One region of the Christensenella sp. MSJ-20 genome, then DNA from elsewhere that is predicted to be linked to it. Evidence: riboswitches for the same ligand, from Rfam matches in the RefSeq annotation. Region 1 holds a riboswitch; each other region holds the start of a gene.
What was found. A riboswitch is a leader RNA that binds a small molecule or an ion and turns the genes downstream of it on or off. The one in region 1 is predicted to bind molybdenum cofactor.
Positions count from the first base shown of each region.

Region 2: it holds a riboswitch for molybdenum cofactor, as region 1 does, so the genes downstream of both, KP626_RS03155 (mechanosensitive ion channel family protein) here and KP626_RS05735 (hypothetical protein) in region 1, are expected to answer to the same signal.
Region 3: it holds a riboswitch for molybdenum cofactor, as region 1 does, so the genes downstream of both, KP626_RS00220 (iron-containing alcohol dehydrogenase) here and KP626_RS05735 (hypothetical protein) in region 1, are expected to answer to the same signal.
Region 4: it holds a riboswitch for molybdenum cofactor, as region 1 does, so the genes downstream of both, KP626_RS03705 (ABC transporter substrate-binding protein) here and KP626_RS05735 (hypothetical protein) in region 1, are expected to answer to the same signal.

Region 1 covers NZ_CP076563.1:1,120,353-1,124,241, reverse strand. The annotation lists gene KP626_RS05745 (hypothetical protein) at 1-754, shown strand, start outside; gene KP626_RS05740 (ABC transporter substrate-binding protein) at 770-1,795, shown strand; molybdenum cofactor riboswitch at 1,857-1,971, shown strand; gene KP626_RS05735 (hypothetical protein) at 2,036-3,010, shown strand; gene KP626_RS05730 (hypothetical protein) at 3,148-3,840, shown strand; gene KP626_RS05725 (hypothetical protein) at 3,800-3,889, shown strand, end outside.
Region 2 covers NZ_CP076563.1:611,099-614,987, reverse strand. The annotation lists gene KP626_RS03165 (zinc ribbon domain-containing protein) at 1-711, shown strand, start outside; RNA gene rnpB (RNase P RNA component class A) at 720-1,054, shown strand; molybdenum cofactor riboswitch at 1,737-1,856, shown strand; gene KP626_RS03155 (mechanosensitive ion channel family protein) at 2,070-2,948, shown strand; gene KP626_RS03150 (carbohydrate-binding family 9-like protein) at 2,999-3,613, shown strand; gene KP626_RS03145 (MFS transporter) at 3,813-3,889, shown strand, end outside.
Region 3 covers NZ_CP076563.1:50,365-54,253, reverse strand. The annotation lists gene KP626_RS00225 (glycosyltransferase family 2 protein) at 1-450, opposite strand, end outside; gene KP626_RS00220 (iron-containing alcohol dehydrogenase) at 887-2,089, opposite strand; molybdenum cofactor riboswitch at 2,228-2,320, opposite strand; molybdenum cofactor riboswitch at 2,618-2,737, opposite strand; gene KP626_RS00215 (O-antigen ligase family protein) at 2,775-3,889, opposite strand, start outside.
Region 4 covers NZ_CP076563.1:718,493-722,381, reverse strand. The annotation lists gene aroQ (type II 3-dehydroquinate dehydratase) at 1-125, shown strand, start outside; gene KP626_RS03715 (prephenate dehydrogenase) at 122-964, shown strand; gene KP626_RS03710 (DUF1847 domain-containing protein) at 1,145-1,807, shown strand; molybdenum cofactor riboswitch at 1,838-1,959, shown strand; gene KP626_RS03705 (ABC transporter substrate-binding protein) at 2,053-3,105, shown strand; gene KP626_RS03700 (FecCD family ABC transporter permease) at 3,126-3,889, shown strand, end outside.

The DNA of each region.
Region 1 (3,889 bases):
CAAGGTGGCGGAGGATAGCAAGCTTGGCATGCCCCTTGTGGCTGGCGCCTCCAGCGCTGGCTATGCAGCGGACTATCACAACGGCGAAGGGCCGGTAAAATTGGTGGTTCCGGCACGGACAGAGGAAGAGGCCAACGTCGCCGCCTGCCTGGGCAGCGTGGTGGGTGTGGAGGTTACCGCCAACGAGATCGAGACCTGGGGCCATGCCATGAGCGACGTTTATTCGGAGTTCTTGGACTACGAGATGACCTTTACCATCCGCAACGATGACCACGAATGGACCCATAATTTCACCGTAGCCCAGTTGGAAAGCCTGACGGACCTCATCGTCCGGGAGGAGTATGCCGTACTGGAGATCGGCACCTGCGAGGGCATCGATATTTGGAAGTTCATCAAGCTGGTGGCGGGAAACGTGCCGGGCATCGAAGATCCCATCTCCATCACCGCCTATGCCTCGGACGGCTACAAGAACGATCTTTTGAGCCTCTTCTATAAAGAGGGCTTTGAGCTAGGGGTTCTGGACGCCAACGGGGATCGAAAGCCCCTTATCATCGCCTATGCCCTAAACGGCTACCCCATTGTGGACTCTGAAAACCATGAGGGCTACACTGGAATTGCCGGCAATACCGCCGGGCCTCTCCGGGTCATCGCCGAGACGGTCCAGGGAGCTTCCGTTAAGTATTTCCAGAAGCTGGTGGTTACCATCCCCGGCTCCGGCCCCATCGATGTGCAGTTGCCCAGCCAGCTGCAGTAACGGAGGAAACCGCTTATGAAACGATTGCTGACAATCCTGCTCAGCGCGGCCTTTTTGCTGACCGCCCTGGGCTGCGGCGGCAACCCCGCCGATACCCCCACGGGGGAAACCATCACCGATGCGGCGGGAGCGGTGCTTCCGATACCGGAAGATGGAGGGAAGGAGACCATCGCCTCGGTATATGCCGTAGCGGTTCCCTTTATCGTGGCCCTTGATTTGGAGAATCAGGTGCTGGCCATCAACTGCAAATCCTCCTTCTGGACCACTGCGGTTCCCGCCCTTGGGGAGGCCGGGAGCGTGGGCCGCGGGGTGATGGATTTGGAGGCGCTGGCTTCCTACCGGCCCACGGTGGTATTGCACCGGGTGGGAGATCCCAAGACGGTGGAAGCCGTGGAAAAGCTGGGAATCCGGACCCTGTGCATCTCCGCCGAGGATATGGAAGGGGTTAAGGACACCCTGGCTCTTTTAGGAAAATACTTTGGGAAATCCGCCCGGGCCCAGGAGGTCAGTGACTGGATCGATGGCAAGCTGGAGAAAATCGACGGCATTGTGGCAACCATTCCCCAGGAGGAGCGGGTTACCGCCCTTGTGATGGGCGGTGAGCTGGGCCGGGTGGCTGGCGGAGACATGCTGCAAACCTATATGATTGAAAAAGCCGGCGGCATCCCGGTAGCCAAAGACGTTACCGGCAACCGTAATTGGGCTTCGGTGGGGGTAGAGACCATCTTTACCTGGAATCCCGATGTCCTCTTTTGCACCAGTTCCACCGTGCTGGAGTATGCCGTGGAGGATCTGTTGACCGATCCCACCTGGGCTGCCATGCGCGCGATTCAAACGGGACGGGTATCGGTGATCCCCGCCAGGATTGATTCCTGGGACCTGCCTGGCGTTGCCAGCGTTCTGGCCATCTTTTATATGCTCCATGAGATGTATCCCAGCTATTTTACCGCCGATCAGCTTCAGGCCGAGGTGGATGAATACTATACCATGATGTTTGGGAAGACCTTTGACGCCGATTATCTGGGGTATACCCTGGAATAGGCGCTCCGCTCATTGACAGGCATTGGCGCCAATGCTAGAATTTGTATGGATTAATAGAATCATATGATCGTGATTTCGAGCTGACCGGCCTAACGCGCTTGCCATGGCCCACAGCCAGAGTCCGCCTGGAAACGGGCTGGCTTCCCAATGCGGAAAGGAATCCTGTTTGCATAAAAAGGGTTCTTTTTCATCGGAAAAAGAACCCTTTTTGATGATCCAATTCTGGAAGGAGTAGGGGTTATGAAGAAAAGACTTTTGGCACTTATGTTGGCGGCATTTATGGTGTTTGCCATGGTGGGCTGCGGTAGCAATGAGCCCGCTGCCACCACGCCCGGCGGAGACGGCCCGGTTGCGGAAGAGGTAAAGGGCGTTACTGTACCGGCCTTTTCCATCACCGTGAACGGCGTCGCCGTAACCAACGAGACCATGGCGGACTACCCGGTGTATTCCGTGAAGGCCACCAGCACCAACAGCGCTGGAACTGAGTCCACCGTGACCTATGTAGGCTTTGCCGTGAAGGACGTGCTGGCCGCCTGCGGCATCACCGAGGGCTATACCAAGCTGACCGCCGCCGCGGATGACGGCTATACCGTGGAGGTGACCGGGGAAGAGGCTGCTTTGGATACCACCCTTATCGCCATCTCCCAGGATGGCAGCCAGTTCAGCAAAGCTCCTTGGTTTGCGCCTTGCAGCAACAAGACCACCGGCAACTATCTGAAGGGCTGCGTTGCTCTTACCGTGGACGCCGATGTAACCACCACCCCCGATCCCGGCCAGGGCGGCGCTTCCGGTGGGGAGACCGCTGGGAAGCCCGAGATTCTGGACCGTACCGACAAGGTGGAATTTGCCGCCTATTCCTTTAAGGTAAATGGCAAAGAGGTTACCAACGACACCCTGAAGGACCTCAAGATCTACAAGATCACCGCCAGTGTCACCAACAGCAAGGGCAACACCGCTGAGGAAGCCTATACCGGCTACCGGCTGTCCGACGTGCTGGCCGCTGCCGGCGTGACCTCCTATGAGAAGGTGACCGCCGTGGCCAACGACGGCTACAAGAGCGAGTATGAGAAGGCTGTGGCCGATAGCGAGTATACCCTGGTGGCCATTGAGAAGGACAAGGCCACCGGCGAGGACGGCACCATCTGGGTTGCCCCCTGCGGCGAGACCAGCTCCAAGCTGTTTGCCAAGCTGGTGGTGGAGATCACCGCCGAATAACCAACCGACCTGTTGAGCCCGTATTGGGAGCGGCTTTACAGCCGTATGCCCCGGGGGGTTCCGCGTTTGCGGGACGACCCCTGGGGAATTCCCGCGGGCTCTTTTTTTCACAATACTGCAGAAAGAGGGGAACGCATGTGAAACGATTTGCAGTCCTTGCCCTGTGTCTGGGGATATTGGCATTGGCTTCCTGCGGCGGAGCGCCCGCAGCCCAGGTTCAGACGCCCGACCCCCTGCCCGCCCCGTCCGTCCAGGCGGACAGCGAGTTTGGGGTGGATGCCAACATCAACATGGAGACCATCGACGGCTTTCTGGGGCGGGAGGACGTTTGTTACCGGGATGTCCGGATGCTCTTTGACCCCGCGGACTATGCCGCAATCGGGGGCGAAGCCGATTTGACCCGCACCATAGAGGGATTCAAAGTGGTACCCTACCCCTACATCGCCACTCTTCCGGCATTGCCGGTATCGGGGGCCTACGAGGGGAAAACCCTTTTTACCCTGACCTGGAACCAGGATGGCTCCATCGCGTCTGCCACCCCCAATTACCGGGAGTCCCAGATGATTTTGGACGAGCTGTTTCCCAAGGATAAGGCCATCTTTCTCATGTGTGGCGGCGGGGGCTATGCCGGTATGACCCGGGACCTCCTCATCTACCTGGGCTGGGACGCGGATAAACTGTACAACATCGGGGCCAACTGGACCTACAAAGGGGAGCATGCCCTGGAGCTGATTCAGTACCCCGAGGAGGCCGACGGGGAGAACATCTATGCTACTTGGCGGGCGGATTATGCCTATCTGGACTTCGACCGCCTCCATCCGGTGCAGTGAGATGAAGCGAATCCTACTTTGTATGCTGGCGCTATGCCTTCTTGTGGGG
Region 2 (3,889 bases), 510 kb from region 1:
GAAATTTATCAGGCGCTATGGGAATACCAGGCAGCCGACATCAATCTGAGCCGCTTTGAACGGAAGCTTCGGGAGTCCCAGACCCGGAAGAAGCTTTTGGCCATGCGGAATTATCTGCTGGAGCAGCAGAAAAAGATAAAGCAGCTGGAGGAGGATCTCTTAAAGGGGCAGCGGAATGCCGCCTCTATTCAAGAGGATATTCGGAAGGCCATGGAGGAATTTGCCATGCTGGATCAGGACCTCACCGACCTGGGGGACGATGAGGATCTGGAGGAACTTCGCCGGATTTCCAGGGAAATGGACGCCCTCAGCAAACAGTTAAACGGGCTGAATAAGGAGCTCAATGACATCAGCAAGCTGGCCTATGGGGCGGAAGGGGTCCTAAAGGACGCCTATGTGAAGATGCAGAAGGCCAAGACCGATTTTGACGCGCTCAAGGCCCTCCATGACAAGGAACTGGACGAGGCCAAGGGAGAGCTTAACGCCCTGCAGGCTGCTGTGGCGGAAAAGGAGAAATTTATCACCGATCCCGCGCTTTTGGCGGAGTATAAGAAGATCAAGAAAAACCGGCTGAACCCGTTGGCCAAGGTCAACGAGGATCGATGCAGCGGCTGCAATATGACCATTCCCAGCTTGACCCTTCGGAAGATCAAGGAGGGGGAGGGGATCATCGAGTGCGAGAGCTGCGGCAGGATTCTCTTCATGGAATAGGTATGACGCGAGTAGGCTGAATGACCGCGAGCGTTTGCTCGAGGAAAGTCCGAGCACCATAGGGCAGGATGCCGGATAACGTCCGGTGAAGGCGACTTCAAGGAAAGTGCAACAGAGAGATACCGCGAATCCCGTTTGGGACGCAAGGGTGGAAAGGTGAGGTAAGAGCTCACCAGCGGCCTGGCGACTTGTCCGCTATGTAAACCCCATCCGGTGCAAGGTTGATAGGGAGCAATTGTGGCGGCCCGTCACGCTCCGGGTAACTGCTTGAGCCCCGCGGTGACGCAGGGCCTAGATAGATGGTCATTCACGACAGAACTCGGCTTATAGGCTTGCTCGCTTCATGGAGGCCCGCTTATGCGGGCCTCTTTTTCTAATTTGAACGGAATAGGCTGGGGCTTACGCGTGTCGGATTCTCTATGCCAGAATATGGAGGGACTCTATATTGTTCTGGGATGAAAGACGCTCTTTTGAGCGGATTGACCGGGATGCAGGAAGTTGGAATTGTGATGGATGCGTCTGAGGTTTTCACGGAGAGAAGAAACTTCGATCCAGGGGAATCGCCTCGTGAAAAGCTAAAATGGACGTTTTAGGGTATGGATGAAAGAAACTCCACAATGGTTTGGTTCAGCCGTTTTGCGAACACGGGCGGGATGCTGTGGGACGCTCTTTTTTATATCTGATAGGTGCAGTGCTGTTTCGGCAGATCATTCATACGGCCGATGATATTACATTGCTGTCTATTTTGTAGAGACCGGAACCGCTTGATATTGGGTTCTAAAATGGACGGCATTTTCTTGGGGATTTTCAGAAGCCATGGGCTGATTAGGACGGCATCTCTGAGCAAGGACTGGTATTTGGAAAGAGGACACGGATCTCCGTCATTGAAATAATCCAATGGGGCAAAAGCCCTATGCGATAAGGAAATACAAAAATTAGATAATTTTTGTATTGATTAAATCGATTGCTGAAAATATCGTGGGATTGGTTGACAAAAAACCGAGGGGGATGCTATGATAAGAGCAAATTAAATACTGCTCTGAACTGAACGCCTAAGAACCTCGCGTTTATGGCCAAAAGTCGTTAGGGTATAGGGGGAAACACCTATGCCTCCCGGTGTGGAAAAGAGTGCGAGAAACCCAAGTAGGGGTTTATTGGCTTTACACATCGTAAAGCCTTTTTTGTTCGGCGCGGTACTGAGATTGGATATATGCATCTGCGTATATTATATTCCGTTGTAAGGGGCATGCGAGGACCGTGTATGGTGGACATGGTCCTTTCCCTTTTTTGGGGAATCATGTTACTATACTGGCATACTCTCTACTATGGCAGAGGCATTTTTTGATGGAGTGAAACAAATGGAACAGTTTTGGGAATCCCTCAATGGGTGGTTTGAGGGCGGCGCCCTGCAAGCATTGATCGACACCCTGCTCATCGCCCTCTTGGCGGTGATCTGTCTATGGATCAGCCGGCGGATTTTCCGGGGGATTCAAAAGCGTATGGGATCCCGCCGCACCAACCTGCGTTTTTTGCAGTCCATCGTTCGGACGCTGATCATCCTCTTTGCCCTTCTGGGCATCCTATACCAGATCAAGCCCCTTAGGGGATTCCTGACCTCCCTTTTGGCCGGGTCCGGCGTGGTGGCGGTCTTTATTGGCCTTGCGTCCCAGCAGAGCCTCAGCAACTTCGTCAGCGGGCTTTTGATCTCCACCGCGAAGCCCTTTGCGGAAGGGGATCGGGTGAAGCTGCGGGATATTGGGGTAACGGCCATTGCCGAGAGCGTGACCATCCTGTACAGCAAATTCAGAACCTTTGACAATTCCCTGATCGTAGTGCCCAACAGCGTTTTGGATAAGATGGTCATCGAGAACACCGATGTGGTGGGGGACCGATTCTGCAACTTCTTTGACATTGCCATATCGGGCCAATCCGATTTGCTGCTGGCCATGGAAACCGTAAGGGACATCGCGGAGCGCCATCCCCTCTGTCTGGATCAGCGGACGGAGGAAGAACTGGCCGAGGGCAAGCCCAAGGTGCCGGTCCGGCTGGTGGATATCGATGGAAACGCCCTGAAGCTTCGGGCCTCCATTTGGACGGAAAGCCCAGCCTTGGGCTATACTGCTCTTTGTGAGATCCGCCGGGATGTGAAACTGGCCTTTGACCGGGCGGGTATCCAGTTGCCCCGGCAGTATGTGGTGGTATCCCAGGAGCCTGTGGAAGATTCCTCCAAAATGTGATAGGATAAGGGCAGTGAAAATCGGAATGAAACCGTAAGGGAGTGGAGCTTGTGAATACCTATGTTATCAAAAAGATTCCCGCTGGAGCGAACGTCCCCTGGGAGGATATCCCCCAGGCGGATATTACCAACTATTCCCCCAATGAGAAGGAATATTATCCCAAGGCCTATGCCAAGGTGTGCCATGATGGGGAACGGTTTTATGTAAAATTCCATGCCGAGGAGCCCGCTATCCTGGGTACCCTGCGGAATTACAACGATCCCGTATCGGAGAACAGCTGCGTGGAGTTTTTCTTGAACCCCTATCCCGATGTTCGGGAGGACTACATGAATTTTGAAACCAACGTCTTGGGGGCACTGCTCCTGGGCTTTGGGTACATCAAGCCCCGGGGGCGTTTGTGGCATATCCTGCCGGAGGAGTTCCATATCCAAAGCACGGTGGCGGATCCTGCGGATTACAATGGGGAGTATTGGGAGCTGACCTATGAGATTCCATTTGCCATCTTGAACCAGGTATACGGCTGTACCGGCTTGGGCTCTGGCAGCAGGATCAAGGGGAATTTCTTTACGGTGTGCGCCCAGGGCGACCTGCGCCACGCAGGGACCTGGAACCCCACGCCCGGCTTCCACGAGCGTTCGGGCTTTGGGGATTTGATTTTAGAGTAGTTACAGGATTCTGAAATTGAAACGGAGGGGATTTCCCCTCCGTTTCCTATATTTGCCTATTGTCAACCCTCTGAAAAAAGGATAATCTTGGATTATCCAGAGGGGATTTTATCTGAATATTAGGGAACGATTCCACCGAACTGCAATCTGTGGGCGCCGCAGTTCTCCGGCGTTAAATCATTTTAAAGGGGTTGTTGTGATGGAATTTAAGAAAAAGCTGCTGCTGATCAACGTCCAGGAACTGCTGTTCTACGCGGGGATGGTTTCCCTTTCGTT
Region 3 (3,889 bases), 810 kb from region 1:
CAGGTAGTTTGGATCCACCAGGTTATCGGCGTCAAAGATACAAAAGGCGTCGTAGTCGTCGGGCCGCTGGGCCAGGATGATGTCAAAAATCCACTTCAGCGCAAAGCCCTTGCCCTTATGGGCTTCGTCAAACCGCTCATAGACGATGGCGCCAGCATCACGGGAGGTCTGGGCGGTGGCGTCGGTGCAGTTGTCCGCCACCACATACACGTCAAAGCATTCCCGAGGATAGTTTTGCCGCATCAGGCTGGCGATCAAATGGCCAATGACGTTTTCCTCGTTTCGGGCCGAGATGATCACCGCAAACCGATGATTGCGGTCCACCTGGTTCTGCCGCTTGGGCCGGTCCTTCAGACAGAATAGCGCGATTACCAACTGGTATAACAGGATCAGCATGGTGATCACATTGATGGTATTGATCACGCCACGCAAAGCCGTTAAAAAGGACATCTCTGTTTTTGCCTCTCTTTCGCTTGTGCGGCCCGGCTCATCCGCCGAAGCCGCTCATGGCTCCCCGCCCAGTCCAGGCGGAGAGGATCGTTTGGCTTATTTGAATTACTACATATCTTAACACAAACCATATGAATTTGCATCCGTCCGTTTCTGGGCATTCTTTCTTGGATTGGACGCAAAAACCAAGGGATTGTTTCCTTTTGCACCGTTTTCTTCCCATTCCATGGTTCCATCTCATTATATACGAGTGGTCGCCACAACATCTAAAGGAACCCTTAAGTTTTCCTAAAGGATCCTATCTGCCGCAGCCCGCCCCCCATGATTCAGACCTTTGGTATGGTTCTCCTGCTAGACCCAGCTCGCTTTTCAACAAAAAAAGAACGGCATGGAATCCATGCCGTTCTCTTGTTTGCAAAAGCCTCTCGCCGGTCCGTTACCGGGCCAGCTCCAGGATCTCCCGGCACTCCTTCTCATAAAGGGGCATCAGGGAGCCGATATGGTCATCGCCCTGGCTGATGGGAGCCATCTTGGCGATGTGATCAAACTTGTCGGTGGGCAGGCCAGCCTCGGCGAAGGAGGTGGGCAGACCCATGCGGCGGAAGAAATCGGTGGTCAGGCGGATGCCCTCCTGAGCAACCCAATCGGGATTGCTGGGATCGTTCTCCACGCCAAACACCTCCACAGCGTACCGGACGAACCGGGGCAGATTGTGCTTATACACATACTTCATCCAGGCAGGACACATGATGGTCAGGGTAGCGCCGTGAGCGGTATCGTAAAGAGCGCTGATCTCATGGCCGATGTAGTGATGCGCCCAATCCTGCTCGCGGCCCAGGCCCTGGGAGTTGTCCGCGCCTACGCAGCCGGACCACATGATTTCCGCGCGATACATGTAGTTGGTGGGCTCCTCCAGCACTTTGGGACCATACACCAGGATGTTCCGCATGCCGGCCTCGGCCAAACGGTCCATAATACCGAAATCGGTATCGGGGGTAAAATATTTCTCCATGATATGGGAGTACATATCCACCACGCCACAGGCGGTCAGATAGGGAGGCAGGGTGTAGGAAAGCTCCGGGTTCATGAAGGAAACCCTGCTCCGGGTGCTGCCGTTGGGGTTTCCATAGGGCCGCTTCTCCAGGGTTTCGTCATTGGTGATCACGCCGCCGCCGCTTACCTCGGTGCCGGTAGCGGGATAGGTCAGAAGGCAGCCGATCATAAGGGCCTGCACCTTCATGGCGTCCTCCATGCTGACGGTGTGCGCATAGAAGTCCCACACGTCGCCGTCATAGGCGGTGCCCAGGGCGATGGCCTTGGCGGAATCGGTGGCGCTGCCGCCGCCGATGGCCAGAATAAAGTCCACACCCTCCTTGCGGCACAGCTCGATGCCTTCGCGGACCTTGCTCAGCCGGGGATTGGGCCGTACGCCGCCCAATTCCACATAGGCAAGGCCAGCATCGGTGAGGTACCCCTTTACGGCCTCCAGCAGCCCGCTGTCATACAGGAATTGACCGCTGTCATGGTGGATCAAAACCTTGGTGGCGCCCAAAGCTTTCAGCTCGGTGCCCACCTGCTTTTCAGCATCCTTGCCGAAGATGAACTTCGTTCCGATCTGCTGTACAAAATTCTGCAACATCTGTTTTCACTCCTATGGCATATTTCTATTTTCCGCTAGTCTTCCACCAGCGAAAGCTATAGATACAAAAGAAAACGGCGGGAGTTCTCCTCCCGCCGGGTAAAACAAAATCCACCGCGCCGCCGCGGCCGAAATTCGTTCCTTTCCAAAGCGGGAGGCGGGGGCGTTTCCTACCCCACCCATCGGTTGGTTCCCCCTAGGCGTCAGGCCCTTAGACGAATCAACTCGGAATCGAACTGTCCCTATTGTGATATCGTTCACATGCTTTTTGTATTTCCTATTATAAAAGGCGCCTCCATCCTCGTCAAAGAAAATTTATGCTACTTATGTAGTCTTTCAAAATTGGAATACTCTTCCCTTTTAAAAAAGATAGGGCCGTCTTGCGACGGCCCTACCCTATCCAATTCTTGCGAAAAAGGGAGGGGAATCTCAATTTCGCAGAGAGAGATAGCATGGTGTATCCTTCCCCCCAAACAAACAAAAAAGCGGGGATTCCCGCTTTTAGATTGCATCACAAACAAGGGCGATCAGCCGCCGGTGTTCATTCCTTTCCAAATGCGGGAGGCCAAGGCGTTTCCACCCAAACCCATTGGCCCGGCTCCCCTAGAAACCATCCGTAGGGAGAGGGACTCGGAATGTGGGGATCACTCCCCATCCTATGGTATCCATGGATACATTTTCTACATTATAAATGGCACACGCCGTTTTTGTCAACCTGAGGGGAGATCCGCTTCCCCTGAAATTTCGCCCGCTGGGCTAGATGCCCCAGGGAAAGCCAGAAAAACGCCTCTGCGAAGGACATGGTAAACAGCATGGCGGATTCCATGAAGAAGAAGGTGGCCATAGCGCCGATCACGCTCACCACAAAGGTGTTATGATCATAGGCGGGCCGGTCCTTTCGGCAGGCAAAGGTGCATTGGTAGGCTTTGATCACCGAGTAAACCGCAAACAGTATCATAGGGATCAATCCCAAAAGCCCCATGCTCACCAAAACATCCAGGTAGGCGTTGTGTACCCGCCCGCCCTCGATGCCCTGCAGCGAGTCCTCCGGCTGGCCCTGGCGCTCCGCCGTATCCAAAACCGAGCGGATCAAATCCCCGGGAGAGGTCCCCAGAATGGGATTCTCCTTAAAGGTATCCCAGCCAGTGGCGATCATGTTCAGCCGGATATTGCTGGACGCCTCCTCATTGCTGCGTTCCAGGGGATGAGGCGTAAACCAGTTGTCGGTATCCCCATAATTGGGGGAATCGGGATCATAGTCGGGATAGCGCAGGGAGAAGATGGCCTTGTTCAGCTCATAAACGCCTCGGTTGATCCCCTCGGCCAAGAAATTGCTGCCCACCACGATGACCGCCACCGTCACAAGGGCGATGGCCACCTTTAGAACACGGTTCCACACGGGATTTTGCAGCAGCTTTCCGTTGGCGATCTGCATCCCAATGTAGATCACAAAGAAGGCCACAAAGCAACAGTAGGCGGAACGTGAGTTCCCGATGATCATCACAACCGTCTGTACCACCATCTGCGCGATACAGAGGGCCTTGATGCGCCAGGGACGGCGTTTCCAGCCCCACAGAAAGTATACGGTGCAGAACAATCCCCCATTGGCCACCAGGCCGGAAAGAATCGGGTTCAGGTAGATACCGGCATACCGGTCGGGATAGTTGATGATACAGATGTTGGAAAAATACATCAAAAGGGAAATGCTGCTCATCACACAGCTATACACCATGATGATTTTCAGGCATCCCTCAAAATCCTTCTTCTCTTTTGCCGAATCCTGGGGCTCCAAATAATAGA
Region 4 (3,889 bases), 400 kb from region 1:
AGGAGTTTCGGAGCCGCTCGGTGACGGCGCCGGTCTGTCTGGGCCAGATCTGCGGACTGGGGGAATACGGCTATATCCTGGCGCTTTACGCATTGAACCACCATCTGAAAGGAAAACGGACATGAACATTGCCATTGTTGGCTTGGGGGTTATTGGGGGATCCTTCGCCCAGGCCCTGTTGGAGAAAAGCGACCACACCGTTTTTGGAGTGGACCGGAATCCCGATACCATCCAAAAGGCCCTTTGCCGAGGAATGATTCGGGAGGGCAGCGTCGATCCCGAGGCGGTACTGCCCCGCGCGGATCTTACCATATTGGCGGTGTATCCTAAGGATGTACCTGCCTTTTTACGGGAGCATGGAAGCTGCCTGAGGCCGGGCACCGTCCTTACCGACGTTAGCGGCGTCAAAGGCCCTCTATGCCGGGAACTGGATGACCTTCTGGCTCCAGGGGTGGACTTTGTTTTAGGCCATCCCATGGCCGGAAGGGAAAAAGAGGGCATCGATTTTGCCAGTGCGGAGGTATTCCTTGGGGCCAACTATCTCATCGTTCCCCGGCCGGGAAACCGGGAAGAGAGCATCCGATTGGTGGAAGATCTGGTTCGGGAGCTGGGGTTTGGCAGGATCAGACGCATCTCGCCGGAGGAGCATGATCGGATGATCGGTTTTACCTCCCAACTGCCCCATGTGCTGGCGGTAGCCCTTATCAACAGCGATCGCCATCCCCAGGAAACCAGCTCCTTTGTGGGGGACAGCTACCGGGAGCTGACCCGGATCGCCAATATCAACGGGCCCTTATGGTCCCAGCTTTTCCTGGGGAACCGGGAGAATTTGCTATTGGCCATGGAGGACTTTGAGATGCAATTCCAAGAATTGAAGGAGGCCATCAAAAAGGAGGATGAGGAGCGGCTCATGGAGCGGTTTTGTGAATCCTCCAGGCGCCGTTTGGAGTTGGAGCGGCGCTAGCCAGTGCCGTTAATGGAAGAACTGGATGTGCCGTTGAGGAGATCCGGCTTTCGTATTTCATGTTTTAGAAAGAGAAAGGGGCTGTCGCCCGGCAGTAGTCCCCTTGCCAGAGATTTGAAAATGGGATAGAATGGCTATGCTTTTGGCAAATTGTGTCGAAAGATGAAGGAGGAGTATCCTATGCATTGCGCGGAGTGTCTCGTTCAGAACTGTCAGGTTCAGTGTAAACAGCCTGGCGGTGCGGATTGCCCCATGAAGGATCAGGCGTTATTTGACGCCATTCTGGCCGAGTATCAGAAGCCGGATATCCATACCTTTTATGAGGCCTCCGTGGAGAGCATGCGGCAATCCTTTGCCCGTCTGACCCGGCTGATGGAGACCATTAATTTTTGCAGGCTGATGAAGTATCATACCATCGGCATCGCCTATTGCAGCGGCATGCTGCGGGAGGGACGGATCGTCAATGCCCTGTTCAAAAAAGAAGGCTTTGAAACCGTATCGGCCGGCTGCAAGGTGGGTGGATTTTCCAGTGAGGAGCTCATCGGGCCCTGCCCCATGCGGGAATCCCTTCCCGAGCGCAGGGATCTCCGGAGCCCGGATGGACGGCTTCATCCGCCGGAAAAGGTCAAACCGCGGGCTATCTGTGATCCTATCGGCCAAGCCATGGTGCTTAACGAGGCCAATACCGAGTTCAACGTTGTGGTAGGCCTATGCGTCGGGCACGACAGTCTATTTTTGCAGTATGCTAACGCTCCTTGTACCGTTTTGGTTGCCAAGGACCGAATGTTAAACCATAATCCTGTTGCGGATCTCTATACCGCAGAGGCCAGGGGCCTTCTATGATTCCAACCTGACCCAGTGAACCATACGAATCATACCGCGATTTTTCAAGCAAGCGACGCCTACCGCCCGATGGGCTATGGTCCGCTGCCAATGGGTTGCGCCGGAAACGGCGCCGCCTTCCGTGTTTGAAAAGAAAGATCGGCGCAGTTTTCTGTACGCGTGGATTTTTCTGCGCGTTCTTTTTTTGTTACAGCCGTGGCCTATGGCTGCTGTAAAATAATGTTTAAGGATAAGGAGAGGACGGAATGAAAAAGAAGACAAGCCTTCTGCTGGCGCTGATGCTGGCCGCTCTGATGCTCATGACCGCCGGCTGCGGCGGCCCTGCTTCTGAAGAGGCTCAGACCCAGACCGTAACTGGCATGGGGGGAGTGGAGGTTACCCTTCCCAAGGAAGTGAAGACCATCGTGGATACCTGGTCTGCCGCTACGGACAACCTATTTAACCTGGGCGCCGGCGAGCTGCTGGTTTCTGGACATCCCGCTGCTGTGTCCGATTGGAGCAAACGGGTTTTCCCTGGAATCGCTGATCTGCCGGATTATTCCAAGGCCACCGCTGAGGAGCTTTTGGAGCTGAACCCCGATATGGTCATCGTCACCAGCACCGAAAAGGAGATGGAGCTGCGGGACGTAGGGGTAAACGCCATCAACCTCATGTATACCGATTATGAGGGCTTCCAGAAATCCACCACCATCCTGGGCCAGATCCTGGGCGGCGAATACGAGGAGCGTGCTAAGGCTCTGGTGGACTACACCCAATGGGTTACCGACACCCTGGCGGAAGACCTGAAGGACGTTCAGGAGGAGGACAAGCCCGTTGTTCACTACATCATGACCTCCGATACCACCAAGCTCTATTCCGGCGCTGGCGGCGGCAGCATCATCGAAGAGTGGATCAACTACGCTGGCGGCAAGCTTTCCACTGCGGCCTTAGGCAAGGGCATGGGCTTGAAGGACGTTACCGCTGAGCAGATCCTGGCCACCAACCCCGACTATATCATGATCGATGGGGATAACGCTGTGGAAGTCCGTGACGCTCTGAAGGCCAGCCCCGAGTGGCAGGACATCACCGCCGTCAAGGAAAACAGGATTTACTGCATCCCCAAGGGCTGTTTCTGGTGGGGCCGTTTGTGCGGCGATACCCCTCTGCAGGCGCTGTGGGCCGCAACCATTCTGCATCCCGACAAGGTTTCCTTCGATATCAAGGAAGAGACCAAGAAATATTATAAGGACTTCAAACAGTGCGAGCTTACCGACGAGGAGGTCGATCAGCTTCTGCGCACCGAGCTGCTTCCCCAATAGAATAAGTTTGGAGCATCTTTATGGAAATCCAAAAGCAACATAGCAAAAGAAAAAGTGAGAACGCCCTTTGGCGTTCCCACTTTTTCATACCCGTATGTGTGATAGCCCTTGTGGTTTGCATCGGCTCTCTCTGCGTGGGACGGTATGGTATCGGGCCTTTGGAGGCTGTTAAGATCCTGCTTTCCCGTATCATTCCCATGGAATCCACCTGGACGCCTACCATGGAAAACGTGGTCTTTCGGATCCGCCTGCCCCGTATGCTGGTAGCAGCCATGGTGGGAGGCGCTTTGTCTCTCTCGGGATCGGTCTATCAGGGAATCTTTAAGAACCCCCTGGTATCCCCCGATCTATTGGGCGTTTCTTCAGGCGCTTGCGTGGGAGCAGCCATAGCCATTCTATTGGGCCTGGGAGGCACCGGCATCCAAATCTTGGCCCTAATAGCCGGCTTATTGGCCGTGCTGATGACCACCATGCTGCCACGGCTTTTAAAAAATCGTTCCACCATGGTGCTGGTACTTTCGGGCATTATCGTCAGCGGCTTTTTTGGAGCGTTGATGGGTATCATCAAGTTTGTTGCCGATCCCCAGACCGAGCTGGCGGAGATCACCTATTGGACCATGGGCAGCATTGCTGGGGCCAATATGCAGGATGTGTTTTCTGTCCTCCCTGCCATGGCTGTTGCCGCAGTCATCTTGCTGCGCATGCGCTGGCGGGTCAACCTTCTGTCCTTGGGGGACGGAGAGGCCAAGACCCTGGGCGTCAACATACGCGCGGTTCGGGGCTT